Regions from separate parts of the Pedococcus sp. P5_B7 genome, predicted to be linked through region 1. Evidence: riboswitches for the same ligand, from Rfam matches in the RefSeq annotation. Region 1 holds a riboswitch; each other region holds the start of a gene.
What was found. Region 1 has a riboswitch for S-adenosylmethionine ahead of ACXJKD_RS03875 (bifunctional o-acetylhomoserine/o-acetylserine sulfhydrylase). Riboswitches for the same ligand answer to the same signal wherever they lie in the genome.
Positions count from the first base shown of each region.

Region 2: another riboswitch for S-adenosylmethionine. It lies ahead of ssuE (NADPH-dependent FMN reductase); the one in region 1 lies ahead of ACXJKD_RS03875 (bifunctional o-acetylhomoserine/o-acetylserine sulfhydrylase).
Region 3: another riboswitch for S-adenosylmethionine. It lies ahead of ACXJKD_RS16545 (aminotransferase class V-fold PLP-dependent enzyme); the one in region 1 lies ahead of ACXJKD_RS03875 (bifunctional o-acetylhomoserine/o-acetylserine sulfhydrylase).

Region 1 is NZ_JBFULM010000002.1:222,606-232,936, forward strand. It holds gene hrpA (ATP-dependent RNA helicase HrpA) at 1-3,952, opposite strand, end outside; gene ACXJKD_RS03865 (class I SAM-dependent methyltransferase) at 4,081-4,740, shown strand; gene ACXJKD_RS03870 (hypothetical protein) at 4,745-6,052, shown strand; gene ACXJKD_RS03875 (bifunctional o-acetylhomoserine/o-acetylserine sulfhydrylase) at 6,065-7,384, opposite strand; SAM riboswitch class IV at 7,538-7,653, opposite strand; gene ACXJKD_RS03880 (hypothetical protein) at 7,722-8,975, opposite strand; gene ACXJKD_RS03885 (hypothetical protein) at 8,948-9,241, opposite strand; gene ACXJKD_RS03890 (nitroreductase family deazaflavin-dependent oxidoreductase) at 9,353-9,790, shown strand; gene ACXJKD_RS03895 (hypothetical protein) at 9,811-10,242, opposite strand; gene ACXJKD_RS03900 (hypothetical protein) at 10,235-10,331, opposite strand, start outside.
Region 2 is NZ_JBFULM010000009.1:89,405-99,735, forward strand. It holds gene ACXJKD_RS19280 (NADP-dependent oxidoreductase) at 1-556, shown strand, start outside; SAM riboswitch class IV at 685-799, shown strand; gene ssuE (NADPH-dependent FMN reductase) at 1,064-1,639, shown strand; gene ACXJKD_RS19290 (ABC transporter substrate-binding protein) at 1,639-2,682, shown strand; gene ACXJKD_RS19295 (ABC transporter ATP-binding protein) at 2,679-3,524, shown strand; gene ACXJKD_RS19300 (ABC transporter permease) at 3,524-4,429, shown strand; gene ACXJKD_RS19305 (LLM class flavin-dependent oxidoreductase) at 4,465-5,844, shown strand; gene ACXJKD_RS19310 (TauD/TfdA dioxygenase family protein) at 5,841-6,737, shown strand; tRNA gene ACXJKD_RS19315 (tRNA-Asp) at 6,869-6,942, opposite strand; tRNA gene ACXJKD_RS19320 (tRNA-Glu) at 6,963-7,035, opposite strand; gene ACXJKD_RS19325 (GntR family transcriptional regulator) at 7,201-7,575, opposite strand; gene ACXJKD_RS19330 (hypothetical protein) at 7,572-8,480, opposite strand; gene ACXJKD_RS19335 (PHP domain-containing protein) at 8,580-9,632, opposite strand; gene ACXJKD_RS19340 (oxidoreductase) at 9,673-10,331, opposite strand, start outside.
Region 3 is NZ_JBFULM010000007.1:112,268-122,598, reverse strand. It holds gene rimO (30S ribosomal protein S12 methylthiotransferase RimO) at 1-1,349, opposite strand, end outside; gene ACXJKD_RS16565 (dipeptidase) at 1,382-2,572, shown strand; gene ACXJKD_RS16560 (ion channel) at 2,597-3,259, opposite strand; gene ACXJKD_RS16555 (multidrug effflux MFS transporter) at 3,307-4,578, opposite strand; gene ACXJKD_RS16550 (DNA translocase FtsK 4TM domain-containing protein) at 4,648-7,371, opposite strand; SAM riboswitch class IV at 7,753-7,865, shown strand; gene ACXJKD_RS16545 (aminotransferase class V-fold PLP-dependent enzyme) at 7,908-9,311, shown strand; gene ACXJKD_RS16540 (ribonuclease J) at 9,448-10,331, opposite strand, start outside.

The DNA of each region.
Region 1 (10,331 bases):
ATGCCGTGCCGAGCCCGTTCGCGAACAAGCTCACCCTCAGCTCCTCGACCATCCACCCCACGTCGCGGACCGGCGCCGAGCGCCGCTCGACGACGGGCAGGGAGTCGAGCAGGTCGGCATACGCGATCTCGACCCGGTCGACGACCTCCTGGTTCGCCGCGTCGCGGGCCAGGGCGGTCGGCGACGAGGGCGCCTTCTCGAGCCGCTGGAGCATCGCCTTGAGGTAGCGGCGCAGGGCCGGCAGGTGCGCCAGCCCCGTGTCGGCCACGAAGCCGGCGTAGACGAGGCTGTCGAGCTGGGCGCGCACGTCCGCGACGAGCGCGGAGGTGGCCGGCGCCGCAAGGCTGTCGAGCCGTACCCGGACCTCGTTGGCTGCCGACAGCACCGGCTCGACCTCGGCGACCACGGTCAGCACCCGGGTCGCGACGTGGGTCCGGACTGCGGCGAGCACCTCGCCGAAGGCGGCGGCGTCACGGACACCCCCACCGCTGGCGGGTCCACCGGCCGAGCGTTCGAGGACGATCGCATCGACCGCGCAGGCGAGGGCGTCCTCCAGCAGGGCAGGCACCGAACCGTGGGGATTGTTGCCGAGGGCCAGCTTCTGCGCGTTGCCCAGCGAGGCCAGCACCCGCTTCCACGGTGCTGTGGTGTTGAGCAGCAGGAGCCTGCGCACGCCCAGGACGGTCGCGGCGTCGGCCTCCCGCTCACCGGTCATCACGACCAGGTCGACCGCGTCGCCGCGGTCGACGAGGGCTGGGTAGCCCTGAACCGTGCGGCCACCGGAACTCGACTCGAAGGTGCGCGGCAGATCACCGAAGTCCCACTGCCGCAGGCCCTTTCGCTCGACTGCAGCGCCGGCGCGTGACATCCGCCGTTGGACCTGTCCGGCGAGCTCGTCCTGCAGCCGGGCCAGCTCCTTGCCGCTGCCCAGCACCCGCCCGTTGCCGTCCTCGACGGCGAACGTGATGCGCAGGTGGTCGGGGACGCGCTCGTCGGCGAACTGCTCCGCGGGCACGGCGATCCCGGTGCGGGCGTGCAGCACCCGAGCGAGCTCGTCCGCCAGCCTGCGTCCACCGCCGGGCTGCGCCTGCGCCAGGGCGGCGGCGGCATGGTCGGGGGCCGGCACGAAGTGGACGCGAGTCGCCTTCGGCAGCGACCGCAGCAGGGCGGTCGCCAGCTCTTCGCGCAAGCCGGGCACCTGCCAGTCGAACCCGTCGTCGGTGACCTGGTTGAGGACCTGCACGGGGATGTGGACCGTCACGCCGTCGGCCGCCGCGCCCGGTTCGAACTGGTAGGTCACCGGCAGCTCGATCCCGCCCTGGGTCCAGCTCTTCGGGTAGTCACGGGCCGAGACGCCCTCGGCGGTGTCGCGGGTCAGCAGCTCCTCGGTGAACGTCAGCAGCTGTGGCGTCTGCCTGCGCGCGTCCTTCCACCACCGGTCGAAGTGGCGCTGGGAGACCACCTCCGCCGGGACCCGCGCGTCGTAGAACGCGATGAGGTCCTCCTCGTCGACCAGGATGTCGCGTCGGCGGGCGCGCTCCTCGAGCTCCGAGAGTCGTTGCAACAGCTTCTGGTTCGCCTTGAAGAACTCGTGGTGGGTGTCCCAGTCACCCTCGACGAGGGCGTGCCGGATGAACAGGTCGCGCGACTCCTCGGGGTTGATCCGTGCGTACTGGACGGTGCGCGCGGCCACGAGGGGCACGCCGTAGAGGGTGACCCGCTCGGTGGCCACGACAGCGCCCTGCTTGCGGGACCAGCGCGGCTCGGAGTAGGTGCGCTTCACGAGGTGGCTGGCGAGCCGCTCGGCCCAGACCGGGTCGATCCGCGCGTTGCTGCGGGCCCACAACCGGGTGGTCTCGACGAGCTCGGCGGACATCACCCAGGTCGGCTGGCGGCGGAACAGCGTCGAACCGGGCGAGATGCCGAACCGCGCGCCCCGGGCACCGAGGTAGTCACGCTTTGCCTCGTCGCGCAGACCGATGTGGGACAACAGCCCAGCCAGCAGGGCCTGGTGGACGAGGTCCGCGTTCGGCGGCTCCCCCGGGGCGGACGTCGCCGACCTCGGGTCGATGTCGAGGTCCTGGCAGGCCTTGCGGAGCTGGCTGTGCAGGTCCTGCCACTCCCGGACCCGGAGGTAGTGCAGGAACTCCGTGCGGCACATCCTGCGGAAGGCGCTGTGCGACAACGCCTTCTGCTGCTCCTTGAGGTAGGCCCAGAGGTTCAGCAGCGAGACGAAGTCGGAGTGCTCGTCACGGAACCGCGCGTGCGACTGGTCGGCCTGCGTCTGCTTGTCGGCGGGGCGCTCCCGGGGATCCTGCATCGACAGCGCGGCGACGATGATGAGGACCTCGCGGGCGCAGCCGAGCTTCCCCGCCTCGATCAGCATGCGCCCCAGGCGCGGGTCCACGGGCAGCCGGGCCAGGGCCCGTCCGTATGCCGTGAGCCGGCGTCCCTCGCGGCGCCCACCCCGGGCCCGTGGTCGGCCGCCCTCGGGCACTGCTTCCGTCCCCGCCGGCCGCTCCGACTCCGCCGCGTCCGGTGCCGAAGGGTCCGCCATGGCGAACGCGCCCAGCTCCTCGAGCAGGCGCACCCCGTCGGCGACCTGCCGCGCGTCGGGCGCGTCGACGAACGGGAACCGGCCGACGTCGCCGAGACCCAGGGCGGTCATCTGCAGGATGACCGACGCGAGGCTCGTGCGCTGGATCTCGGGCTCGGTGAACTCCGGCCGGGCGAGGTAGTCGTCCTCGGAGTAGAGCCGGATGCAGATGCCGTCCGCGAGCCGGCCACAGCGACCGGCACGCTGTTTGGCGCTGGCTTGCGAGATGGCCTCGATCGGGAGGCGCTGCACCTTGGTGCGCTGGGAGTAGCGGGAGATGCGCGCGGTGCCGGCGTCCACGACATACCGGATGCCGGGGACGGTCAACGACGTCTCGGCGACGTTGGTGGCCAACACGATCCGGCGCCCGCTGGCCCGCCCGAAGACCTTGTGCTGCTCCGCGGCGGAGAGCCGCGCGTAGAGCGGGAGCACCTCGGTCTGGGGCAGCTTCATCGACTCCAGTGCGTCGGCCGTGTCTCGGATCTCGCGCTCCCCCGACAGGAACACGAGGATGTCGTGACCGGTGCCGTCGGCGGCGCGCTCGGTCCACAGCTCCTCCACCGCCTCGCAGACGGCGGTGACCTGGTCACGCTCTTCGGCGTCGGGTCGCTCCGGGTCGACGAGCGGGCGGTAGCGGACCTCGACGGGGTAGGTGCGGCCCGAGACCTCGATGATCGGCGCCGGCTCGTCTGCGATCGTCGAAAAGTGCTCCGCGAAGCGTTGCGGGTCGATGGTCGCCGAGGTGATGACGACCTTGAGGTCGGGGCGCTGCGGAAGCAGCTGCTTGAGGTAGCCGAGGATGAAGTCGATGTTGAGCGACCGCTCGTGGGCCTCGTCGATGATGATCGTGTCGTACTTGCGCAGCAGCCGGTCGCGCTGGAGCTCGTTGAGCAGGATGCCGTCGGTCATCACCTTGACGAGCGTGTTGTCGCTGCTCTGGTCGGTGAAGCGCACCTGGTACCCGATCGCCCCCCCGAGCTCGACCTCCAGCTCCTCGGCGATCCGTTCAGCCACGGAGCGTGCAGCGATGCGGCGCGGCTGGGTGTGCCCGATCAGGCCGGCCCGCCCACGCCCGACCTCGAGGCAGATCTTGGGCAGCTGGGTCGTCTTCCCGGACCCCGTCTCCCCCGCGACGATGACGACCTGGTGGTTCCGGATCGCTGCCGCGATGTCGTCCTTGCGCGCCACGACCGGGAGGTCCAGCGGGTACTTCAACTCGGGGACCGGGATGTCCTGCCTCCGAGGCGCCGCTCGCTGCCGCGCTGGTCGCTGCCCAGTGGGTCGCTGCCCCTCCGGCCGCTTGCGCCGACCCCGGTTCCGGGCAGCACGGGGCTGCGGAGAGTCGGCGGAGGACATGGCCGCAGCATACGTTCGGCGTGCTCTCCCCGCGGACGAGGCAGGAACGACCCTTCCTCCTCTAAGGTGACCTGACGATGAACACCCGGTGAACATCTCTCCGCACCCCAAAGACGAGGTTTCCTCCTGTGACATCCCCCGACCTGTCGCCCGAGGCCGCGACCAGCGACCGCAGCGGCTACTGGAACGACTACTACGCCGCCAGGGCAGCCACCCAGCGTCCGCTCCCCTCCCAGTTCGCGGCCTTCGTCGCGGGTGAGCTCCAGGGCCCGACCCGCGTCATCGAGCTCGGCTGCGGCAACGGCCGGGACTCCCTCTTCTTCGCCTCCTACGGTCACGACGTCACCGGCGTCGACGGCTCGCAGTCCGCGGTCGCCGCTGCCAGCGCCACCGCCGAGGCCAATGGGGTCAAGGCGAACTTCCTCGTCTCGTCGATCGACGACCCCGCGCTGCCCGAGCGGCTCGGCGCCGCGTCCGGGCCACTGACGATCTACGCCCGGTTCTTCGTCCACGCGATCACTGATCGCGAGGAGCAGGACTTCCTCACCCTGGCCGCCGGTCTCACCTCGCCCGGCGACCTGCTCGCCGTCGAGTACCGCACCGTGCGCGACCAGACCGGCGCCAAGGTGACCGGTGCGCACTACCGCCGGTTCGTGGCCCCTGCGACCTTCCAGGCCCGCGCCCTGAGCAAGGGGTTCGAGGTCACCTACGCCACCGAGGGCTTCGGCTTCGCCAAGTACCGCCAGGACGACGCGTACTGCGCCCGCGAGCTCTTCACCCGAGTGTGACCCGATGACCGCCGGCGCCCAGCCCCTGGCTGACCTCGAGGACATCATCCGGGCCGGCCGCGCCCTCTTCCCGGACCTCGATGTCATCGCACCCGACGGGCTGCTCGACCTGCAGCTCGCCCATGACGGGATCCGTCGGCTGCGGGTCGAGGGAGCCTCCGAGCAGTTCCTGCACCTGCAGTCGCTGGGCGTGGACACCACGAAGGGCTCCGTCGGACGACGGGACGCCAAGGTGACCACGAGCAGCTGGCACAAGAACTTCGGCGACGCCTTCAACTCGGTGCGACTGCTCGACGTCGAGCACCCGTCCGGCACGGCCCTGCACACCGGGGCCGACAGCCCCGGCTGGGTGGAGCTGGCGTTCAAGAAGCCGGTGGACCTGCGTCGGGTGCGCCTGCGCAACGTCCCAGGAGCCACCGCGCGGCGGCTCAGGGGGGTCCGGGTGCTCGTCGAGGGCCCGGCCGGGTGGGTCGTCGTCTACGACCACCTCGCCCGGGTGGACCAGCTGCGCCAGACCCTCGCCGCGCCCGCCAGCAACGGCGCGTCGGCCGAGCTCAGCGCCTTGCTGCCCATCCTCGGCGACACCTTCGGCGGCTTCTACGAGGAGGCCCGCAAGGCCCTCGACGCCCTGACCGACGTGCCCGACCAGCAGCGCTCGGCCTTCCGCACCGTGGTCACGCACGCCCTCCTCGCCGACCGGGCGATGGAGTGGACGGTCCACGGCCCGCAGCGCTGCTTCCGCTTCTGGACCGAGCAGGAGAAGGTCCGCTACGTCGGGTCCGCGGTCGAGATCACCGACGCGCTGGCCTCCCTCACCCCGCACGTCTGCTTCGGGTTCGGGGCGGCGCTGTCCGTGGTCCGTGACGGTGCACTCATCCCCCACGACGACGACCTCGACATCATCATCGCCTTCGACCCTCACGAGGCGAGCACGCTGGCCGAGGGTCTCGCCCTGGTCGAGCAGCACCTGCGGCCCCTCGGGTTCACGGTGACGGGCAACTTCTCGGCGCACCGCCACGTGCGCAAGCCTGGCGCGAAGCACGTCGACGTCTTCGTCGGGCTCTTCGAGGGCGACGTCGTGTCCTGGTATCCGGGTGCCCGGGGCGCCCTCACCCGGGACATGATGTTCCCGGCCTCGAGCGCTCCCCTGATGGGAGTCACCTGCCCGTTGCCCCGCAACCCGCTCGTCTACCTCGAGCGGTTGTACGGCACCGGGTGGCGGCACCCCGACCCGAACTTCCGGCACACCTGGGACCGGTCGGCCTACGCCGACCTCGCCGGTGGCCGCAAACCTGCGACCACCGGCAGCTGAGGCGGACGCGGGTCAGGCTCCCTTCGCGGCGATGAAGCCCTGCTCGAGGTCGGCGATGATGTCGTCGATGTGCTCGATCCCCACGGCCAGCCGGACCAGCCCCGGGGTGACGCCGGCCTTGAGGCGGTCGCCGTCCGGACCCTGCGAGTGGGTCGTCGACGCCGGGTGGATCGCGAGCGACCGGACGTCACCGATGTTGGCGACGTGGCTGTGCAGCACCAGCGACTCGACGAACCGTCGACCCGCCTCGACCCCACCGGCGATCTCGAAGGCGAGCACGGCACCGGCCCCTCGTGGGGTGTACTTCTTCGCCTTGGCGTAGGACTCGTGGTCGGGCAGCGAGGCCCACACGACCTGCTCCACCTGCTCGTGCCCCTGGAGGTACGCCGCCACCTTGTGGGTGTTCTCGAGGTGCCGCTCGAGGCGCAGGCTCAAGGTCTCGATGCCCTGCGCGATGAGGAACGCGTTGAACGGCGAGATGGCCGGGCCGAGGTCGCGCAGCAGCTGCACCCGGGCCTTGAGGATGAAGGCCAGGTTCGCGCCCAAGGGGCTGCCGACGCCGAGGTCACGGGCGAAGACGAGCCCGTGGTAGCTCTCCTCGGGCGTGTTGTAGTTGGGGAACTTCTCCGGGTCTGCACCGAAGTCGAAGGTGCCGCCGTCGACGATCACGCCGGCGATCGAGGTGCCGTGGCCGCCGAGGTACTTGGTGGCGGAGTGCAGGACGATGTCGGCTCCCCACTCCAGGGGCCGGATGAGGAACGGGGTGGCGATCGTGTTGTCGACGACGAGCGGCACGCCGGCCTCGTGGGCCGCGGCCGCCACGGCCTCGATGTCGAGCACCTCCGACTTGGGGTTCGAGATGGTCTCGCCGAAGAACAGCTTGGTGTTGGGCTGGACCGCCGCCTTCCACGACGCGATGTCGTTGGGGTCCTCGACGAAGGTCACCGTGATCCCGAACTTGGGCAGCGTGTGCTTCAGCAGGTTGAACGTCCCGCCGTAGAGGCTGGGGCTGGCCACGATGTGGTCGCCCGCCTCCGCGATGTTGAGGATCGCGAGGGTCTCGGCGGCTTGGCCCGAGGCGACGAGGAGCGCGCCGACGCCACCCTCGAGCGAGGCGACGCGCTGTTCGACCGCATCCTGCGTCGGGTTCATGATGCGGGTGTAGATGTTGCCGAACTCCTTGAGCGCGAACAGGTTCGCCGCGTGCTCGGTGTCCTTGAAGACGTACGACGTGGTCTGGTAGATCGGCAGGGCGCGGGCGCCCGTGGCGGCGTCCGGCTCCTGTCCGACGTGGACCTGGCGGGTCTCGAACGACCAGTTGGTGGAGCTCATCTCAGGTTCCTTCACTCTCGTGTGCCGCGGTGCGGCGTCGGGGCCCGTATGCCGGTGGGTCCCGATCGAGAGTGGCTGATCGAGCTGCTGGTGCCACCTCCACGGAGGGTGCACCGGCGACACCGCCGGAGACGGTGCGGGACACGTGGTGGTCTCCCGCGCTTGCGGCCGGCAACCGGTGCCGTCCGCCAGGTCTTCACCCGGGGCACCCCACCGCGGAGGAGGGTTGCCGGCCAGCGAGCCGGGGCTTGTCGCTGACACTCATGACCTACTCGGAGGGTACGCCGCGGCGGTGAGCGCCCGGCATACCCATCTCTCATCGCGGACGAGGTGGGACTCACCGGCCAGGGGTGCCGGAGCGCGCGTCACGCAGCCGCTTGGCCTCGCTCTCCTCTCGGTCGATGAGGTGGTCGCGCAGCACCCCTGCCGCCCGACCACCGGAGGACGCCGCCTCGGCACTCAAACCGGTCACCAGCATGGTGCGGGAGCGCGCCGGGTCGCGGGTGGCGAGCGCGAGGTCGTCGAACCACTTGACCCGGGCTGCGTGCTTGGCGCGCCCGACCACCTGCTCGGTGAGCCAGTGGGCGGTGGCCGCGGGAGAGCCCGCCCGGGAGAGGGCACGGGTCGGCCGGAACGGGCGCAGCGGGCGCTTGACCTCGGTGCGGCCCAGCTGTCGGAGCTCCGCGGCGGTCGCGAGCCGCAACCGCTCGCCGACGTCGTAGCGCAGCAGCCGGCGCTCGGTGCGGGTGGCGGCGGCCCGGGCTGCGGGGTTGGTCGCGAGCGCACCCCGCTTGAGGACGGTGGACGCCCGCCCGGTGGCCATCGCGCCCGCGGAGAGGCCGATCGACGTCCAGTCGCCGTCACCGTAGGCGACCTTCACCGACGCGTCGGCGAGCAGCTTGGTCGCGCCGGCGACCCCGGCGACCACGCCGAACGCCTTGGTGGGAGGGGTGGGCAGGAGCGCGATCGACCCGGCCACGTCTTCGACCCCACCGGCTGCCCGGCTGAGGCCGGTCAGGGTGTCGTAGGCGCGCGAGTCGGCAAGACCGTCCTCGACGAGCCGGTGGAGCACCGCGGCGCACTGGCGGTCGGCCTCGAGGAACTGGCGCCAGGCCGCGGCGTGCCGGCGTTCGGCGTCCTGCGCCCGCTCCAGCTCGGCGACCTCCCGGCAGTGCAGCGCCACGGCGGTGGCGCGCGGTGCGGGGTCGGCGGACTGCTCGGCCTCGACCCGGGCGGTGCCGAGCGCCACCGCCCGCGGGTAGGCGATCGTGTGCTCGGTCACGGCTGCGCCGACCACCTGCTGGGCGTGTTCGAGCGCGGCAGCCAACGGACGGAGGGCGGCAGCGGAGACGCCGTGGCGGCGTCCCACCGAGACCAGCAGGGAGGCGGCGGCCTGTGCGCGCGCGGCGAAGGCCTCTCCGGCCGGGCTCTCCCAGGCGACGTCGGGACCGGCCAGCCCGCGCAGGACCTCGGCGCGGGTCAGGAGCAGCTCGCTCTGCACCTGCAGCCGGTCGGCCAGCGCCCGCACGGTCGCAGGATCGCCGTTCAGCGGCCGCAGGACGGTCATCGGGGAGCGGCCGGCTCGAGCCACCCGCCGACCTCGAGGTCCACCACGGCGTAGAGCCGTCCGGCGTTGGTCACGCGGCCGGCCAGGTCGTCCAGCTCGCGACCGAGCAGCTGCCGCTGGTGCTCGAAGTCCCCGAGCACCGACGCGAGCGCCCCCGCGGTGTCGCCGGGACCGAGCGCCCAGGCCTGCTCGGCGGCGCTGGTCGCCTGCCACTGCAGGTCTGCGGCGACCTCGGTGAGGGAGCGGCCGAACGCGACGAGGATCTCGGGGTCCACCTCGATGCTGGTCATCCACCGAGGGTAGGCGGGCGTCGAGAGCCGCCCGCCAAGTTGTCCACAGGCCACTCGGCCACCCTGAGGGGCGGTCGCGCGGGCGTCAGGGAGGCATGTTGGGATGGGCCCATGACCATCACCGGCGACTACGCAGCCAGCCCCACCAAGTGGGTCCGCACCCAGGTCGAGAAGATCGAGGCGGCGGGCACCACCCGGGCCGTCGACATCCAGGGGCGCCCGGTGGTGCTGCTCACGATGGTGGGCGTCTCCGGCAAGGTCCGCAAGGTGCCGCTCATGCGGGTCGAGCACGACGGCGTGTATGCCGCGGTGGCCAGCCAGGGCGGCGCTCCCGAGCACCCGAAGTGGTACGCCAACGTCCGCAAGAACCCGGTGCTCGACCTCCAGGACGACGACCGCACCTGGACCGTGCGCGCGCGTGAGCTCGAGGGCGCCGAGCGGGACGAGTGGTGGCCGCGGTGCGTCGAGGCGTTCCCGCCCTACGCCGACTACCAGGTCAAGACCGACCGGCTCATCCCGGTGTTCGTGCTGGAGCCGGTCGAGGCCTAGTGGGCTGCTACACCGTGCTGCTACACCGTGCTGCGGGATCGCGCGGTGTGCCGCAGCCAGAGCAGCCCGAGCACCGGTAGGACGAGCGGCACGAACCCGTAGCCCGAGCCGAAGTGCGACCACACCGTCTTGTCGGGGAAGGCGTCCCTGTCGAGGTAGGACGCCAGCCCCACCACCAGCACGCCGACCAGCTCGACGCTGATGGCGACCAGCGCCACCCGGCGTGAGGTGCGGTCTCCCCGGGCGAGCGCCACCGTCGCCACGACGTAGATGACCGCGGCCAGCGCCGACAAGAGGTAGGCCAGTGGTGCGCGGGAGAAGTACTCGGTGATCTGCAGCACCGACCGGCCGGTGGCCGCGAGGGCGAGGAGGCCGTAGACGGCCACCAGCACCACCCCTGGCCCAGAGCGGGTGGGGCGAGGGGTCTGTGCCTCGGTCTGCTGGTCAGCCACCGAGGTTCCAGATCTGCTGGAGCCGCGCGGTCATCACGGCGACCGCGAAGGCCCCGACGGCAACGACCCCCATGGCCCAGCGGGTCTTC
Region 2 (10,331 bases), on a different contig from region 1:
CGCCGGCCTCCCGCTCGCCGGCCTCACGGCATACCAGCTGCTGGCGCGGTTGGGGCTCAAGGAAGGCGAGACCGTACTGGTCCACGCCGCCGCCGGCGGGGTCGGGCTCTTCGCCGTGCAGATCGCCCGTGCGCTCGGCGCGCGCGTGATCGGCACCGCCTCCGAGGGCAACCACGAGTTCCTGCGCGGGCTGGGTGTCGAGCCGGTGTCGTATGCCGAGGGGCTGGCCGAGCGCGTGCGCGAGCTCGCGCCCGACGGCGTCGACGTCGTGGCCGACTTCGTCGGTGGCGTGCTGGAGACCACTCGCGCTGTCCTCAAGGACGGTGGCCGACACGGGTCCATCGCCGACGGGACGGTGGCCGAGGCCGGTGGCATCTCTGCCTGGGTGCGTCCCAACGCGGAGGACCTGACCGCTCTGGGCGACCTCGCCGACGACGGCAAGCTGACCGTGCCCGTGGCGGAGGTGTTCCAGCTGGCCGACGCGACCAAGGCGTTCGAGCTGAGCCAGACCGGTCACGTGCGCGGCAAGATCGCCATCGAGATCAGCACCGACTGAGCCAGCGAGGCTTGAAAAGGGCGTCCACGCACGGGATTTCGTGCGTGGGCGCCCTTCTCCGTCCCAGCATGCGAGAGCCATATCCTACTGATTTGATAGGTAATACCTGAACGGCTACCTTCATCCCAGGTCACGAGTTCCAGCGCACAGCCCCGGCTTGCTGGACGGCAACCCTCCCACTCGCGGCGGGGTGCTCCGGGTGAGGACCTGGCGACAGTCGCACGACTGTCGCAAGCGCAAGGCTCTCGGGCCTCCACGAGGACGGAAACCCATGAAGGACAACGGATCCAGGCACCGAGCCGATCGCTCGTGCCACCGTGTCCTGCGCAGGCACGTCGACCTGCTCAGGGTCTCCAGCGCGCTCTGTCACCCCTGACGCGTCCCCTCGACTCCCTTAGCCCGTCGTCGCAACCAGACGACGGTCGCTGACGAATCCTGTTCTCCCACAACCGCTCTGCGCGTCCAGACGCAGGGACGGTGCTGCCCCCTGCCCGAAAGGACCTTCCCATGGCTGTCATAGCCACCATCTCCAGCAGTCCCAACCGAACGTCCAAGACCGATGCCGTGCTCGCTGACATCGCCCGCCAGCTGCAGCGAGCCGGCCACGTCGTGGTCCCAGTCGTCCTGCGTGACCTGCCTGCCGAGCCGCTCCTTCGCGGCAACGCCCACGACCCTGACATCGCCCGGGCAGTCGCGGCCCTCGAGGCCGCCGACGCAGTCGTGGTCTCGACCCCGGTGTACAAGGCGGCCTACGGTGGTCTGCTCAAGACCTTCCTCGACCTCCTCCCGCAGTTCGCCCTGCGCGGCAAGGTCGTCCTGCCCGTGGCGACCGGCGGCACCCCGGCTCATGTGCTCGTCGTCGACTACGCCCTGCGCCCGGTGCTGGCCAGCCTCGCTCCGAGCAGCATCACCCCCGGCTGGTTTGTCCTCGCGGACCACATCACCTTGGTGGAGGGCGGAGAGGTGCTCATCGACGAGGTGGCCCACCGTCCTCTTCGCGAGGTGACCGCCGTCTTCCTCGACACGGTCGCGGGCCGTTCGCTCGTGTCCGCGGGTGCCGAGCCGCGTGAGGCGGTGGCCTGATGCGCGCCACGACTCGTCCATCACGGCGTCGTCCCCTCGTGGCGGCGGTATCCACGCTGCTCCCCCTCGGCCTCGTCGGCGGTTGCGCCCTCCCCTCGAGCGAGGCCAGCACGGACGGCAAGGGGCCGGTGACGATCCGCTACCAGGGCTCGGCCAACCTGGTCGGGCTGCCCGAGCTCGCGGCCGACCTTGGGTACTTCCCGACGGTGAAGCTCAGGTGGGTCGGCAACACGACCAGCGGTCCCCAGGACATCCAGTCGGCGGCCACCGGCCAGACCGACGTGGGCGGCGCCTTCTCCGGTGCGGTGGTCAAGCTGATCAAGGCCGGTGCGCCGGTCAAGGCAGTCGTCAACTACTACGGCGAGGACGCCAAGTCCTTCAACGGCTTCTACGTCAAGGAGGACAGCCCGATCCGGACCCCGCGGGACCTGATCGGCAAGAAGATCGCGGTCAACACCCTCGGCGCGCACGCCGAGGCCGTGATCGACACCTACCTCAAGAAGAACGGGCTGACGCCACGGGAGATCGACCGCGTCCAGCTCGTGCCGCTGCCGCCGAACGACACCGAGCTGGCCGTCCGTCGCGGGCAGGTCGACGTGGGCACGCTCTCCGGGGTGCTCCAGGACCACGCCATCGCCACGGGTGGGCTGCGCTCGCTCTTCAGCGACTACGCCCTCTTCGGCGCCTTCAACGGCGGGCAGTACGTGCTGCGTGACGACTTCATCGCGAAGAACCCCGCCGCTGCCAAGGAGTTCGTCACTGGGGTCGCGAAGGCCATCGAGTGGGAGCGCACCACCCCTCGCGCGGAGGTCATCGCCCGGTTCACGAGCATCATCGAGAAGCGCGGCCGCAACGAGAAGACCGACAACCTCAAGTACTGGAAGAGCGTCGGGATCCCCAGCAAGGGCGGCGTGATCACCGACGAGGACTTCACCCGATGGGAGCCGTGGCTGGTCGACAGCGGGATCGTCACGAAGGGCGAGCTCCAGCCGAGCAAGCTCTACACCAACGAGTTCAACCAGCTCGCCCAGGACGCATCATGAGCGCCCACATCGAGCTCAAGGGGGTGACCAAGGAGTTTGCGCTGCGGCCCACCCGCGAGCAGCCGCGGGCGCGCACCCTGGTGGCGCTCGAGGACGTGTCGCTGGACGTGCCGCGCGGTGAGTTCCTGACCCTGGTCGGCCCCAGCGGGTCGGGCAAGACCACCCTGCTGGACCTCCTCGGAGGGCTCAGTCGACCGACACGTGGGAGCGTCCTCGTCGAGGGACGCGAGGTGACCGGCCCGGGGCTCGACCGCGGGATCGTCTTCCAGCAGTACGCCCTCTTCCCCTGGCGCACCACCCTGACCAACGTCACCTTCGCTCTCGAGCAGCAGGGGCTCGGCCGACGTGAGCGCATCGAGCGTGCGAGGGAGAACCTCGAGCTGGTCGGCCTGGAGGGCTTCGAGGACCGCTATCCCCACGAGCTGTCGGGAGGGATGAAGCAGCGGGTGGCGATCGCCCGCAGCCTCGCCTACCAGCCCGGCATCCTGCTCATGGACGAGCCGTTCGCAGCCCTGGACGCGCAGACCCGCGAGCAGCTGCAGGACGAGCTCGTGCGGATCTGGCGGGCCACCGGCACCACGGTCGTCTTCATCACGCACGGCATCGAGGAGGCGGTCTACCTCGGCCAGCGCGTCGCGGTGCTGAGCTCGCGTCCCGGCCGGCTCAAGGCGCTCGTCAACATCGACCTCGGCGACCGGGAGTCCACGACGGACCTACGCTCCGACCCCCGCTTCGTCCACTACCGGCACGAGGTCTGGACGCTCCTGCACGACGAGGTTCGGAGGGCCCAGGACGCCGGGCACCTCAAGATCCAGCCCGATGGCACAGAGAAGGCAGCCTGATGGGCACTGCGACCCTCGACAGCGCAGCCTCCCTTGCGGGCGCGACAAACCAGGACCACCAGCCCGGCGCCGGACCGGAGGTGGGCATCACGGGGAGGATCAGCACCCGGCATACCTGGTCGGGTGGTGCGGCGGGACGCCTCGGAGGGGTCGTACGTCGCTCGGCCGCGGTGGTGCTGTTCCTCCTGCTCTGGGAGTTCGGCACCCAGTACCTCCTCGACCCGGCGCGACGGGTGTTCCTCCCGCCGCTGCATGAGGTGCTCCTTGCGTGGTGGGGACTGGTCGAGAGCGGTCAGCTCCAGCAGCACGTGGCTGCGAGCCTGACCCGGTCGGTGACCGGGTTCAGCTTCGCCGTGGTCGCCGGCATCGGCCTGGGACTCGTGGTGGCCTGGTACGACGGCTTACGCGAGTTCCTCACTCCACTGCTAGAGGCCTTTCGCAACACGGCTGCCCTCGCGCTCCTCCCGGTCTTCGTCCTGCTGCTCGGCATCGGAGAGACGAGCAAGATCTCCATCGTCGCCTACGCGAGCTTCTTTCCCGTGCTGCTCAACACGATCGCTGGGGTGCGCACGGTCGACCCACTCCTCATCAGGGCCGCTCGATCACTGGGCCTCGGCAACCTGAAGCTGTTCCAGAAGGTCGTCCTGCCCTCGGCGGTGCCCACCATCTTCACGGGCGTCCGGATGGCCGGCACGGCATCAATCCTCGTCCTCATCGCGGCCGAGATGGTGGGCGCCAAGGCGGGCCTTGGCTATCTCATCGTCAACGCCCAGAGCAGCTTCCAGATCCCCGACATGTATGCCGGGATCCTCACGGTCTCCTTGTTCGGACTGCTGGTCAACACGGTGCTCGTCCGGCTTGAGGGGCACTTCTCACGCTGGCGCGTCGCCGCCTCGGCCCGCTGACCAACGCACAGAACCCTTGGAAGGAAACACGATCCATGTCCTCAAACCCCACGACTCCGGCTCCTGCCCCCAGAGAGCTCCATCTCAACGCGTTCATCATGTCCACCGGACACCACGAGGCGGCCTGGCGTCACCCCGACGTCGAGCCGGCCAGGGCGCTGACCCTCCAGCACTACGTCGACATCGCACGGACCGCCGAGCGCGGACGCCTCGACTCGGTGTTCTTCGCCGACAGCGTCGCCCTGCACGGCAAGGTGCGGCACAACACGCACAGCGCCTTCGAGCCGTTGACGCTGCTCGCGGCGCTCGCCGCGTCGACCAGCCACGTGGGCCTGATCGCGACGGCCTCGACGACCTACAACCACCCCTACACGTTGGCGCGGGCCTTCGCGTCGCTCGACCACCTCAGCGGTGGCCGGGCGGGGTGGAACATCGTCACCAGCGCCGGTCAGGACGAGGCGCGCAACTTCGGCCTGACCGACCGTCCCGACCACGAGGCGAGGTATGCCCGGGCCACCGAGTTCGTGCAGCTGGCCCAGGCCCTCTGGGACTCCTTCGACGACGAGGCAGTGGTCGCGGACAAGGCTGCCGGGATCTACGCCGACACCGACCTGATCACCCCGGTCGACCACCGGGGCGAGCACTACGAGGTGCGGGGCCCGCTCAACATCCGCAGGCCGGTCCAGGGCTACCCGCTGCTGGTCCAGGCGGGGTCGAGCGAGTCCGGCAAGGAGTACGCAGCCCGCTTCGCCGAGGCCGTCTTCACTGCGCAGCAGACCCTTGAGGAGGCGCAGGGCTTCTACGCCGACCTCAAGGGGCGGCTCACCGCGCACGGTCGGCGCCCCGAGGAGCTGCTGATCCTCCCGGGGATCAGCCCGGTCATCGGCCGCACGGAAGCGGAGGCCCAGGCCAAGGAGGCCGAGCTCAACGCCCTGATCAACCCGGCATACGGACTGGCGCAGCTGTCGAGCATGCTCGACCACGAGCTGACGGAGGCGGACCTCGACGGGCCGCTGCCCCCGGTCGAGGCGGGCACGGAAGGCAACCAGAGCCGCAAACAGCTCGTCCTCGACCTCTCCGCCCGGGAGGGCCTCACGGTGCGGCAGCTCATCGAGCGCCTCGCCGGTGGGCGCGGCCACCGCGTGTTCGCGGGCACCGCGACCCAGGTCGCGGACCAGATCCAGGAGTGGTTCGAGCAAGGGGCGGCGGACGGTTTCAACGTCATGCCGCCGACCCTGCCGGGCGGGCTCGACGACTTCGTCGACCTCGTGGTGCCCGAGCTGCAGCGACGCGGGCTGTTCCGCACCGAGTACACGGGCGAGACCCTGCGCGACCACTACGGACTGGCCCGCCCAGCCAACCCCAACACCCAGAACCACCCCTCGCTCCACGACACGAAGGAGAACGCCGCATGACCGCCATCGCCACCGACCGGGACGTCCGCAAGCTCACCGGGCGCATCGGCGCCGAGATCATCGGGGTCGACCCCGCTGCCGAGCTGGATGCCGAGACGGTCGAGTTCCTCAACCAGGCGCTGCTCGAGCACAAGGCGCTCGTCTTCCGGCGCGCACCGCTCACCGACGAGGAGCAGGAGCGGTTCGCCGCACGCTTCGGTGCGCTCACCACAGCCCACCCCACGGTCGCGTCCGCTCCCGGCGCCCCCCGCGTGCTGCCGGTCGACAGCGAGAAGGGCGTCGCCAACCACTGGCACACCGACGTCACCTTCGTGCAGGCACCACCGAAAGCCACGACCCTCTCGAGCAAGGTCGTGCCGCCGCACGGCGGCGAGACGCTCATCGCCAACACCGGTGCCGCCTACCGCGACCTGCCGGAGCCGCTGCGGCTGCTCGCGGACTCGCTCTGGGCGATCCACACCAACGACTACGACTACGCGCAGCCCGAGGAAGCGCTCGACGACCAGACCAGGGAGAACCGCGCCGAGTTCACGTCCATCGCCTTCCGCACCGCTCACCCGGTCGTGCGCGTCCACCCGGAGTCGGGGGAGAAGGGTCTCTACCTGGGCGGATTCGCCCAGCGGTTGGTCGGGTTGTCCGTGTCCGAGAGCCGTGACCTGATCCGGATGCTCCAGTCCTACGTGAGCCGACCTGAGAACGTCGTCAGAGTTGCTTGGGAACCCGACCAGCTGGTCATCTTCGACAACCGGATCACCCAGCACTACGCGATCGACAACTACGACCGCCTGCCGCGCCAGCTCCACCGCGTGACCGTGGCCGGTGACGTGCCGGTCGGGCTGACCGGTGAGCGCAGCCGCGTGATCGAGGGCGATGCGTCGCACTACACCGCCTGACGTCGGGTGCCTCAGGCGGCGCCATGGGCCGGCCTCAGGCGCGCGACTCCGCTGGAGAACAGCCGAAAGGCGCGAGTCCGCTGGAGAACAGCCGAAAGGCCCGCACTCTCGTGCGGGCCTTTCGTGTGGGGCGACCCCGACCGGGCTCGAACCGGCGACCTCCGCCGTGACAGGGCGGCGCGCTAACCAACTGCGCTACGGGGCCTAGATGGTGCTGGTAATGCGTATCCCCAACGGGATTCGAACCCGTGCTACCGCCGTGAAAGGGCGGGGTCCTAGGCCGCTAGACGATGGGGACCAGTTCAACGGCCCCCCGCCGTTTAGCGCCAGGCGCGGATCCGTCGAGGACTCGCGAAAGCATAAGGGCAGACTGCCCCGATAACCAAAACGGGTCCGTGGGCGCCGGGGCCCGTCCGGCTGGCCCCGGCTCGCCTCAGGGGTCGAGGGTGTGCCGCGTGGCTCGTCAGGCGCGCGCCTCACGGAGCGCGGCGCGGACCAGGTCGACGGCGGCGGACTCGCTGAGCCCGGCCCGCGCGGCCCGGATGGCGTATTCGGCGGCGCTGCGGTTGAGGGCGACGTCGAGCGGCTGCGAGCCCGCTGCGACCACCGTCCCGGCCCGTCGGCGGGTGGTCACCAGACCCTCCGCCTCGAGCTCCTTGTAGGCGCGGGCCACGGTGTTGACCGCCAGCCCGAGGTCGGCAGCCAGCGCTCGCACGGTGGGCAACCGGTCGCCCTCGGCCAGGCTGCCCCGGCCGATCAGGCCGGCGAGCTGGGCCCGCACCTGCTCGTACGGCGGCTCCGCCGCGCCCAGGTCGATGGTGACCAGCAGGTCGCTCACGCGCTCACCTCGGCGTCGTCGTGGGCGGGTGCGGCGTCCTCGCGAGGCAGGCGCGGACTGCCGGACAGGAGGGCTGCGAGGGTGAGCAGCAGGAGCACGACGCCGACCGTGATGGCCGCGAACCCGAGGTTCTGCACCCAGTCGAACGGCGGCTGGGGGGTCTGCGCGTCGTTCATGCGCAGGTTCTGGGTCACCGTGTTGATCGTCGCCCCGATGGTCAGCCAGAGCGCCGCTGCGGTGCTGAGCGAACCCACGGCGGCCGGACGCAGCACCCGCACCATCGAGGCGCCGCGGACGGCCGTGTCGAGCGCCTCGTGACCCGGGCCGAGGGCCGGCCGGGCGTCGACCCTGGCCCAGGCGAACCAGGTGGCCAGCGCGAGGAGGAGGGAGGCGCCTCCCACGGCCAGGGCGTAAGGGGCGCCGGGATAGGGGAAGCCGAAGGCCGAGACCCCGGGGGCGGTCCGTTCGAAGGAGCGGCCGTCGGGCGCGGCAGTCACCGCACCCACGACGAGCGCCGTCGCCGTCGCGGCCAGCCCCACGGCGACGAGCCGGGTGAGCCGCGCCGGGCGTGGCGTCCGTCGGCTGAGGCTCGCCGTGCGCACTGCTCCAGCGGGTCGGGGCCAGGTCAGCTCCGCGACCGCCGCGGTGAGGACGGCGACCGTGCACGCGACGGCGGGGAGGGCCGCCGGTACGGCGCCGTCCGCCAGCCCGTCGGCCAGCCAGAGCCACGCCGCTGCGGCAGCCAGTCCGGCCAGGCCGGTGGCGGCCGAGGCCACCAGCGAACGCGTCTGGGCCGCGCGCGCCGCACCACGGGACCGCAGTGTGTCGACCACCCGGAACACGCCAGCGATCACCAGACCCAGCAGGAGGGGGAGGACCATGAACCCCACGATCAGACCAGCCATCACGTTCCCCTGTCGTCGCTCCGTTTGTCTCAATGACTTAACTCATTAAGACATTGGCGACGGGATCCGTCAAGCCTGCTGTTCAGCAAGCTCAGCCGGTCAACCGGTCGCAGCAGTCCACTCCAGCAGTCGCTCGACGTCCCAGGTGGTGACGATCCGGTCGGGGTCGATCCCGAGCGCCTCGGCGCGCTCGCAGCCGTAGGCCTTCATCTCCAGCTGACCCGGCGCGTGGGCATCGGAGTCGATCGCGAAGAGGCAGCCGATCTCCATCGCGAGTCGGATGAGGTCGTCCGGGGGGTCGCGCCGTTCCGGCCGGCTGTTGATCTCCACGGCGGTGCCGTGCTCGGCGCAGGCCTCGAAGACCGCCTGCGCGTCGAAGTCTGACTGCGGTCGCGTGCCACGGGACCCCTCGACGAGCCGGCCGGTGCAGTGGCCGAGGACGTTGACGCGCGGGGTGGACACCGCCGCCACCATCCTCTTCGTCATCGGTGCCCGGTTCATCTTGAGCTTGGAGTGGACGCTGGCGGTGACCAGGTCGAGCTTGCCCAGCATGGTGTCGGTCTGGTCGAGGGCTCCGTCGTCGAGGATGTCGACCTCGATCCCCTTCAGCAGCCGGAACTGGCCGTCGAGCGAGGCGTTGATGGCCTCGACGATGGCGAGCTGCTTGGTGAGCCGCTCGGCGGTGAGCCCGTTGGCCACCCGCAGCTGGGGCGAGTGGTCGGTGAGCACCAGCCACTCGTGGCCCAGCTCGACCGCAGTCAGCACCATCTCGTCGATGGGGCTCCCGCCGTCCGACCAGTTGGAGTGCGAGTGGCAGTCGCCCTTGATGCGGGCGAGCAGCTCGCCGCCGCCCTTGGCGAGGGGCTTCGCCTTGTCCTGCAACGACTCCAGGTATGCCGGGAGCTCGCCGTCCAGCGCCTCGCTCACCACCGCGGCGGTGGACTCGCCGATGCCGGCCAGGTCCTGGAGCGTCCCCGCCTCGTGCCGGCTCCGGAGCTCGTCCTCGGGTGTATCGCGGACCGTGAACACGGCCTTGCGGAACGCCTCCACGCGGTAGCTGCCGGCCCGCTCGCGTTCGAGGAGGAAGGCGATGCGCCGCAGCGCCTCGTCGGGCTCGACGGGGGCGGTGAGGGGTTCGACGGCGGCGACCACGCGGTCGAGTGTAGGGCGGTGGGCCGACCGTCCCCGGGGCTCAGGTGTCGAACTGCGCGCGCATCATGAGGTCCCAGAGTCGGGACCCGCCGAGGGTACGGATGGCGATCAGGGCCCGGGCCGTGGGCGTCACGATGTACCTCGGCTTGGGGTGGCGGGACTCGATGGCGCGACGGATGACCTTGGCGACGGCCTCCGGGTGAGCGGAGACCAGCGAGCTGCCGTATCCACCGGCAGTGTTGCTGGCGCTGGAAGCCAGCAACGCGGCATACGGTGAATCCCCTTGTGTGCCAGCGGCATCGGAGGAAAGTGCCGTGCCCGCGAACTCCGTGCGGATGAGGCCTGGCTCGATGAGGCTGACACCGATGCCGAACCTGCGGACCTCGGTGCGCAGGGCGTCGCTCAGCGCCTCCACGGCGTACTTGGTCGAGTGGTAGTAGCCGCCCACGGGGAAGGTGAACCGACCGCCCATGGAACCGACGTTGACGATCCGGCCCTCGCCCGCCTCGCGCATGGCGGGAAGCACGAGCTGGGTCAGGCGGGCGAGACCGAAGACATTGGTCTCGAACATGGTCCGGACCTTCTCGAGGTCGGTCTCCTCGATGGTGCCGTACTCGCCGTAGCCGGCGTTGTTGACCAGCGCGCCGATCCGGCCGTGGTCGGCCTCGATCGTCTTGACGGCCACCGACATCGACTCCT
Region 3 (10,331 bases), on a different contig from region 1:
TCGACGAGCACGTCGACCTGCTCCCCGATCCGCTCCTCGGCGCGCTGGAGGTTGAGCTCCTCGATCAGGGCGGTGAAGCGCGAAACGCGTTCTGCCACCACGTCTTCGGAGAGCTTGTCGCCGTAGGACTCGGCCTCGGTGCCGTCCTCGTCGGAGTAGCCGAACACACCCACGACGTCGAGGCGGGCGGCCACGAGGAACGCCTCGAGCTCGGCCAGGTCGTCCTCGGTCTCCCCGGGGAAGCCGACGATGACGTTGCTCCGGATGCCGGCCAGCGGCACCCTGGCGCGGACCTCGTCGAGCAGCCCGAGGAACGCCTCCCGCCCGCCGAAGCGCCGCATCGAGCGCAGCAGCGGTGCAGAGGCGTGCTGGAAGGAGATGTCGAAGTAGGGGACGACACCGGGCACGGACGCCATGGCGTCGAGCAGTCCTGGGCGGATCTCGGCCGGCTGCAGGTAGCTGACCCGGACCCGCTCGATCCCGGGGACGGCGGCGAGGTCAGGCAGGATCTTCTCGAGCAACCCGAGGTCACCGAGGTCCTTGCCGTAGGACGTGGAGTTCTCGCTGACGAGGAAGAGCTCCTTGACTCCGCGCTCCCCCAACCAGCGTGCCTCGGCGATGATGTCGTGCGGCCGCCGGGAGACGAAGGCGCCGCGGAACATGGGGATGGCACAGAACGCGCACCTGCGGTCGCAGCCGCTGGCGATCTTCAGCGGCGCCCAGGGGCGTCCGTCGAGGCGGGCCCGGATGACGCGCGGACCGGAGGCCGGGACCGGGCCGTCGATGGTGACGTCCACCGGCTCGGACGACAGCATCTCGGACGACAGCAGCTCGGACGACAGCAGCTCGGGCGACGCGGGGCCGGCGGTGTTGCCGTGCCCGGGCAGTGCCACGCCGGCCGAGCCGTCCTGGCGCTGCAGCGGTGACAGCGGGAGCAGCTGCCGACGGTCGGACGGCACGTGTGAGGCGGGCGCGTGCCCGTCGAGGATGTTGCGCAGGTGCGTGGACATGTCGACGTAGGAGTCGAAGCCCAGCACGGCGTCGGCCTCGGGGAGCTCGTCGGCGAGCTGCTGCCCGTACCGCTCGGCGAGGCAGCCGACGGCCACCACCTTCTGCGTCTTGGAATGCCCCTTGCGGGCCGAGGCCTCGAGCAGCACGTCGATCGAGTCCTTCTTCGCCTGCTCGACGAACCCGCAGGTGTTGACCACCGCGACGTCGGCGTCGTCGGCGTCGTCGACGAGCAGCCACCCCTCGGCCGCCAGCCGGCCGGCGAGCTCCTCGGAGTCGACCTCGTTGCGGGTGCACCCCAGGGTGACCAGGGCGACGCTGCGCTGTGCTGTCGAGCTCATGCGCCCACTCTAAGGGTGGGTAGCGTGGCGCTATGACCGCCACAGCCGATGCGACCACTGCCCGGATCAGCGCCCTCCTCGCCCGTCACCCCGTGGTGGACGGGCACAACGACCTCCTGTGGGAGGCGCGCGAGCAGGTCGGGTACGACTTCGACCGGCTCGACCTCGAGGCCGGCGGCACCCCGACCCACACCGACCTCCCCCGGCTGCGCGAGGGCGGGGTCGGCGGACAGTTCTGGTCGGTCTTCGTGCCGGCGACGCTGAGCGGCGACGACGCGGTGAGCGCCACCCTGGAGCAGATCGATGCGGGCCACCAGATGGTGGCGAGGTATGCCGGTCAGCTGGCTTTCGCGCGCACCGCTGACGACATCGAGGCGGCCTGGGAGTCCGGGCGGATCGCCTCGCTCCTCGGGGCCGAGGGCGGCCACTCGATCAACAGCTCGCTCGCGACCCTGCGGATGCTGCACGTGCTCGGGGTCCGCTACCTGACGCTCACCCACAACAGCAACGTCGACTGGGCGGACTCCGCCACCGACGAGCCGGTCCATGGCGGCTTGTCCGCGTTCGGCGTCGAGGTGGTGCGCGAGATGAACCGGATCGGCATGCTCGTCGACCTCAGCCACGTGTCGGCCGACACCATGCGGGATGCCCTGCGCGTCGCGGAGGTGCCGGCCATCTTCAGCCACTCCTCGGCGCGGGCCGTCTGCGACAGCCCGCGCAACGCGCCCGACGACGTGCTGGAGTCGTTGCGCGACAACAACGGCGTCTGCATGGTCACCTTCGTCCCGACCTTCGTCAGCCCGCAGGCCGCCGCGTGGCGGCACGAGCTGAACGACATCGCCGCCGGGCAGGGCATCACGCCGGCCGACGCGGCATACACCGCGTTCTACGACGACTACGCGGCCGCGCACCCGACCCCGACGGCCACCTTGGCCGACGTCGTCCGGCACGTCGAGCACGTGCGCGAGGTGGCCGGCGTCGACCACGTCGGGCTCGGAGGCGACTACGACGGGGTGGGCACCCTGCCCGAGGGGCTGGAGGACGTCACCGGCTACCCCCGGCTGCTCGCCGCGCTCGCGGACCGCGGCTGGTCCGACGACGACCTGGGCAAGCTCACCAGCGGCAACATCGTGCGCGTCCTGCGGGACGCCGAGGCAGGCGCGAGGGCGCTGCAGGAGCAGCGTGGTCCGAGCCTCGCCACGATCGGTGAGCTCGACTCCTAGCTGGCTCCGGCCTCCTCGACGGACTCAGTTGCGCCAGCGCGTGATGGTGAGACCGACGACGCGCGCGATGATCAGCGCGACGTACATGACGCCCGCCACCTGTTCGATGATCACGACCGACCTGGCCAACGGCAGCACGGCGGTGACGTCGGACAGCCCGACGCTGGTGAGGTTGGCGAACGACAGGTAGAGCAGCTCGAGGAAGGTGCGGTGGCCCTCTCCCTGGTAGGCGGTGAACGACCCCGGGACGACCACCTGCACCGCCATGAAGAGGTGCGCGAACATCCACGAGACCACCGTGAAGTTGGCGCCCACGGCGAAGACCTCGTCGCGGGTGACCCACGAGTCGTCGAAGAGGTAGCGGATCAGCCCGTACCCCGTGTAGCCGTAGAACGCGGCGTGCAGCACGGCGGACCAGAAGACGACCTGCTGGTTCGTGGGTGCGAACCCCTCGGCGATGGTGAGGGCGACGACGGGGATCCCGAGGACGACCGCCACCCAGGTCAGGGCTGGCGTCGCGCGCACGGCATACACGGCGATCGACAGGACGAGGACGCCGAACACCCCGATGAGGGTGCGCCCCAGCGGGGTGTCACCCGCGAAGGGGTAGGCCAGCACCTCGAGCAGCTGGGCTGCGAGCAGCACCCCGCTCGGGTGGCCCTTGACGGCGTCGAACCATTCGCGCATGGCGACCACCCTAGGGGTGGCCGTCACCGTGGCGGCGCGGCGCAGGGTCAGGCGGTGACGACCTGGACCCGCAGCGTGCGGGCCGCGACCACGGCCGCGAGGGTCGCGGTGGTCGCCATGACCAGGGCCATCGGGACGGCCGAGCCGGAACCCATGACACCGATCAGCGGAGCGGCCGCTCCACCGATGACGAACTGCGACGCACCGAGCAGGGCCGCGGCAGTCCCGGCCGCCTCACCGTGCCGGGTCAAGGCAAGTGCCGGCGTGTTGGGCAGGGTAAGGCCGCACGCGAAGAGCAGGAACCACAGCGGCACGAGGATCAGGGTGAGGCCCCCGAAGCCGGTCGCGGCGGACGCGAGCAGGAGGAGGGCAGCCGTGGCGCCGATCGACACCCCGGCCCGGACCAGCTGGCGCGGCGCGAACTTCTTGAGCAGGAACGGGTTGAGCTGCGAGCCGGTGAGGAAGCCGAGGGAGTTCACCCCGAAGGCGAGCCCGAACTGGGCGACGCTGAGGCCGTAGATGTCCTGCAGCACGAACGACGATCCGCCGATGTAGGAGAACAGGGTGGCGAACATCAGGCCGCTGATCAGGACGAGCCCGACGAAGGTCCGGTCGCGCAACAGGCTGGCATAGGTGGCGAGGACCGGACGCAACGCGAGCGGGCGACGCCGCTCGACGGGGAGGGTCTCCCGGAGCGCGAGGCTCGCGAGCGTCACCATCAGCACGCCGGCGACGGCGAGGATGACGAACACCCCGCGCCACGACGTCAGCTGCAGGATGAAGCCACCGAGTGTCGGCGCGAGCACCGGGGCCAGACCCATGACGAGCATGAGGCGCGAGAGCATCGTCGCGGCGGCGGAGCCGGCGAAGAGGTCACGGACCATGGCCATGGAGACGACCGCGACAGCCGCGTTGCCGAGCCCCTGGATCGCGCGACCGACGGTCAGCAGCTCGATGGAGGGGGCGAACGCACAGAACACCGACGCCGCGATGTGCAGCGCCAGTCCGGCGATCAACGGGCGCCGGCGGCCCACGGCGTCGGCCAGCGGACCCACGAGCAGCTGACCCAGGCCCATGCCGAGCAGGATGCCCGTGAGGGTGCCCTGGACGGCCGACTCCGACGCGGCGAGGTCACGCGTGATGGACGGCAGGGCGGGCAGGTAGGTGTCGATCGTCAGTGGCCCGATGGCGATCAGTGCACCGAGGACGAGGACGAACCGGACGTAGGAACGCCCCGTCGGCGCCACCGGCGCGGCGGGCGCAGCAGTGGCGGACGTGGGGGCAGTGCGGGCAGTGGTCGTCTCGGGGGCGGCAGTCACCCTTGCGCAACGACATGGGGCACGGGATCCATTCCATCCCGTGCCCCATTTCTCACCAACTGGTGTTGCTCAGTCGCGGCCGGTCAGCTCCCACGCGTCGGTCGACTCCTCGACCTCGTCGAGCCCGTCGTGGGCCCGGGCCACCGGGTCGTTCGCGTAGCGCGGGTCCGGCTCGGCGGCATACCCCGTGCGGACCTCGTCGGTGCGCTCGACGGACTCGTGGGTGCCGGACGGCGACCCCGAGAGCGCATCGACGTCGAACACCGGCTCCGGATCGGCCACGACGTCGCCGCGCATCAGCGCGAGCGTCATCGGCAGGTCGTCGAGCTTGACCAGCACGTCGCGGGCCTTGGAGCCCTCGGAGGGACCCACCACGCCCCGCGACTCGAGCAGGTCCATGAGCCGTCCTGCCTTGGCGAAGCCGACCCGCAGCTTGCGCTGGAGCATCGACGTCGAGCCGAACTGCGTCGTCACGACCAGCTCGGTGGCCTGCAGCAGCAGCTCGAGGTCGTCACCGATGTCGTCGTCCACCTGCTTCTTGGCCGCGACCACGGTGACGTCGTCGCGGTAGTCGGGCTTGAGCTGGCCGGTCACGTGCTTGACCACCTGCTGGATCTCCGACTCGGTGACCCAGGCGCCCTGCACGCGCATCGTCTTGGAGGCACCCATCGGCAGGAAGAGCGCGTCACCCTGGCCGATCAGCTTCTCGGCTCCGGGCTGGTCGAGCACGACCCGGCTGTCGGCGAGCGAGGAGGTCGCGAACGCCATCCGCGACGGCACGTTGGCCTTGATCAGGCCGGTGACGACGTCGACCGAGGGTCGCTGGGTGGCCAGCACCAGGTGGATGCCGGCGGCGCGCGCGAGCTGCGTGATGCGGACGATCGACTCCTCCACGTCGCGCGGCGCGACCATCATGAGGTCGGCGAGCTCGTCGACGATGACCAGCAGGTAGGGGTAGGGGTGGATGGTCCGCTCCGACCCGGGCAGCGGCTTGACCTTGCCGGCCTTGACCGCCTTGTTGAAGTCGTCGATGTGCTTGAACCCGAACTGCGCGAGGTCGTCGTAGCGGGTGTCCATCTCACGGACCACCCAGGCCAGCGCCTCGGCGGCCTTCTTGGGGTTCGTGATGATCGGGGTGATGAGGTGCGGGATCCCCTCGTAGGCCGTGAGCTCGACGCGCTTGGGGTCCACCAGGACCATGCGCACCTCGTCGGGCGTCGCCCGCATGAGGATCGAGGTGATCATCGAGTTCACGAAGCTCGACTTGCCGGCGCCGGTGGCGCCCGCGACCAGCAGGTGGGGCATCTTGGCGAGGTTGGCGATGACGTAGCCACCCTCGACGTCCTTGCCCACGCCCATGACCATCGGGTGCTCGTTGCCGCGCGCGGCCTGGCTGCGCAGGACGTCGCCGAGGCTCACCTTCTCGCGGTCGGCGTTGGGGATCTCGATGCCGATCGCGGACTTGCCCGGGATCGGCGAGAGGATGCGCACGTCTGCCGACGCGACGGCATACGCGATGTTCTTGGACAGCGCGGTGACGCGCTCCACCTTCGTGCCGCGGCCGAGCTCGACCTCGTAGCGGGTGACCGTCGGGCCGCGGCTGAAGCCGGTGACCTGGGCGTCGATGTCGAACTGCTCGAGGACCTGGGTGAGCGACTCGACGACGCGGTCGTTGGCGGCGCTGCGGGTCTTGTGGGGTGAGCCGGGCTCGAGGATCGCGTTGTCGGGCAACGTGTAGGTGATGTCGCCGGCGAGGGCGAGCTGCTCGACACGCTGCGGGAGCGGCGTCGTGGGCGGCGCCTCGAGGGCGGCCTTGACCTCGATCACGGGGCTCTTCGCTGCAGTGCTCGACTCCGGAGCAAGGACTCCCGGAGTGGTGGGGCGCTTCTCGCCGGGACGGAACCGGCGTCCGTCGGGGGCCACCAGGGCGGCCTGCTCGAACGCCTCGTCACCCTCGAGCGGACCCTCCGGGTCGATGACCCGGCGACGACGCTTGGGCTTCTCCTCGGCGACCTCCAGGGGCGCCGCGGCGCCGTCGTCGGGGTGGCCACGGTGGAGCAGGTGGTCGCGCAGGTCGGAGAGGCGCGTGGGGATCATGTGCACCGGGGTCGCGGTCATCACCAGCAGGCCGAAGAAGCCCAGCATCAGCAGGATCGGCACGGTGCCGTAGACCGACACCGCGGCCTCGAGCGGGCTCGAGGCCAGGAACCCGATGATCCCGCCACCGTCCCGCATGCCCTCGGCGCCCTGGGGCGGGGTCGGGATGCCCGCGGCGACGTGGGCCAACCCGGAGGCCGCGAACGCGAGGGCACCCAGGCCCACCCCGATGCGGGAGTTGGCCGAGTCCTCCTGCGGCGCGCGCAGGAAGCGGATGCCCAGGAAGAGCAGGGCGAGTGGCACGGCATACGCCACGACTCCGAAGGTGCCTGCGACGACGGCGTGCACGATGTCACCGAGGGCGCCGTCGAAGGCCCACCACTCACGGGCGGCCACGAGGATCGACAGTCCGATGAGGAAGAAGCCGAGCCCGTCACGGCGGTGCTCGGGCTCGAGCTCACGGGCGCTGGTGCCGACCCGGCGCACGGCGCCACCGGCCACGTGCGCCATGCCCATCCAGGTGCCCCGGACCGCGCGAAGGGGCAGCGGCAGCCCTCCCCCCTTGGTCTTGCCACGGGCGGAGGTCTTGCGGGGTGTGCTGCTCTTGCGGTTGGCGGGGCGTGTTGCGGTGCCCCGGCTCCCGGACGAGCGCGACCCTGCTGCTGATCGTGCTGAGGTGGACGGACGTGTCGCCATGCTCCGCAGGCTACGCGAAGGTCACACCGGAAACACGCGTCACACGCGTATCACCGGGGGGCAATCTGCCCCCACCGTCCCTCATCCGAACGGTCGACATCTGGTCGCGATTGGGTCGCCCGAGGCCCTTTCCCCTTACCAAGAGGCGACCCCAGGTGACACGCTCGGCCTTGCGTCTGGCGGGGCCTGCGCCGACGACCAGCAGTGGTCGTCGGCGCAGGCGCGCATCGAGGGGGAACCGGTCGCGGGACCCGGCTCTGCCGACCCCCCGCCAGGCCACGTCGCAGACCGCTCGAGTCCTCGCGGTCCACGTCTCAGATGACGGGAAGCTCTGCCCACGGGCTGGATCGCCCCGTGCTCGACGCCCTACTCTCGACACCAGGTCATGAGTGTCAGCGCGAAGCCCCGGCTTGCTGACCAGCAACCCTCCTCCGCGGTGGGGTGCTCCGGGTGACGACCGGGCCGTCTGCACCCGCAGCCGGCAAGCGCGGACCCGGGAGCACGTTCGGGTCCCACCCGGACCAGGAGCACTACCCATGTCGATCGCGAGCACCCCGCCACCCGCCTTCCGCCGGAGCGCGCCCCTCGCCCACGCCCGCACCCACCTGCGCCCCGTCCCGGACGCGCACACCTGGGGCGAGGTCGGACCGCTTCCTGCCGTGGTCTCCGAGTCGCTGCCCGTGCCGACCCTCGAGGGCACGGTCGACTACGCCAACTTCGACCACGCCGCCTCGACCCCGGCCCTGGTGAGCGTCAAGGCCGCCGTCGACAGCGCGCTGCGCACGTACTCCTCGGTGCACCGCGGCAACGGCTGGGCCTCCCGCGTGACCTCCTCCTGGTACGAGCAGGCCCGGGCCGAGGTGCGCGCGTTCGTCGGGGCGCGCGAGGGCGACGAGGTCGTCTTCACCCGCAACAGCACCGACTCCTTCAACCTGCTGGCCCGTTGCCTCCCCCGCGACACCCAGGTGTTCGTCTTCGAGACCGAGCACCACGCGGCCCTCCTGCCGTGGTCACCCCGTCGGACCCACCGCCTCCCGGTGCCCGGCAGCGTCGGTGACGCCGCGGTGCTGCTGCGGACGGCGCTGCGTGAGCACCCGGGCCGCCACAAGCTGGTCGTGCTCGCCGGCGCCTCCAACGTCACCGGCGAGATCTGGCCGATCCGCGAGCTCGCGGCGATCGCGCGTCGGGGCGGTGCCCGCGTCGTCCTCGACGCAGCGCAGTACGCACCGCACCGCCCGGTCGACCTCGACGACCTCGGGGTCGACTACGTGGTGCTGTCGGGTCACAAGCTCTACGCGCCGTTCGGCGCCGGGGTGCTGGCCGGACGGGTCGACTGGCTCGACGCGGCCGCGCCGTACCTCGCCGGGGGCGGGGCCACCAAGGCAGTCACCACCCGCGGGGTCGTGTGGCAGGACGGCGCGGCCCGCCACGAGGCCGGCAGCCCGAACGTCATCGGCGCCGTCGCCCTCGCCGCGGCCTGCCACAGCCTGCGCTCCCACGCCGAGGCGATCGAGGCCCACGAGGCGGCCCTCGGGCGCCGGCTGCTCGACGGCCTGGCCGCCATCGACGGCGTCGAGACCTACTCCCTCTTCAGCCCCGACCACGAGCGCGTGGCCGTCGCGACCTTCACCGTCGACGGCGTGGAGTCCTCGCTCGTCTCCGCCGCCCTGTCGGCCGAGCACGGGATCGGCGTCCGGGACGGCAAGTTCTGCGCGCACCTGTGCGTCGACGCCCTGCTCGACGACCCGTATGCCGCGGCGTCGACGACCGCGGTCCGCGCCAGTGTCGGGCTGGCCACGACGGCCGAGCACGTCGACCGGCTGCTCGCCGCCGTGGCCGAGCTCGCCGAGCACGGCCCGCGGGCCGAGTACGTCGAGGGTCCGCAGGGCTGGGCGCCGGTCAACGACCCGCGCGCCCTGGACGTCGCCCGCCCCTGGTAGCCGACCCGCGGCATACCCCGGCCGACAGCTCGCACCCCACCCGCCACCCCTTTATCGGGTTACCCGATAAAGGGGCGCTTCACCCGGGAACGGTTCTCGGGTGGAGCGCAACCTTGTCGGGCGGACCCAGCACAGGTCAGGCCTGGATGACGACCGGGATGATCATCGGGCGGCGACGGATCTTGCCGCCCACCCAGCCGCCGATGGCCCGGCGCATGACCTGCTCGAGCTGGTGGGAGTCGGTGACCCCGTTTCCGGTGGCCTCCGCCAGCGCCTGCTCGATCTTGGGGCGCACCTGGCTGAAGATCTCGTCGTCCTCGGCGAACCCGCGGGCCTGGATCTCGGGGCCCGCCGCGATCTTGCCGGTCGCGGCGTCGATCACGACGATGACCGAGATGAAGCCCTCGTCACGCAGGATGCGGCGGTCCTTGAGCAGCGCCTCGTCGAACTCGCCGACCGACGACCCGTCCACGTAGACGTAGCCGCACGGCACGGCACCGACGATGCGGGCGACGCCGTCGACCAGGTCGACGACCACGCCGTCCTCGGCCAGCACGACCTGCTCACGCGGCACACCGGTCTGGACGGCGAGCTCGGCGTTGGCCACGAGGTGGCGCCACTCGCCGTGCACCGGCATGACGTTGCGGGGCTTGACGATGTTGTAGCAGTAGAGGAGCTCGCCGGCGCTGGCGTGACCCGAGACGTGCACCTTGGCGTTGCCCTTGTGCACGACGTTGACGCCGAGCCGCATGAGGCCGTTGATGATGCGGTAGACGGCGTTCTCGTTGCCGGGGATGAGGGACGAGGCCATCAGCACCGTGTCACCCTCGCCGACGTCGATGCGGTGGTCGCGGTTGGCCATCCGGGACAGGGCTGCCATCGGCTCACCCTGCGAGCCGGTGCAGATGAGGACCACCTGGTCGTCGGGGAAGTTGTCGAGCTTCTTGACGTCGACGAGCACGCCGTCGGGCACGTGGAGGTAGCCCAGCTCGGCCGCGATCCCCATGTTGCGGACCATCG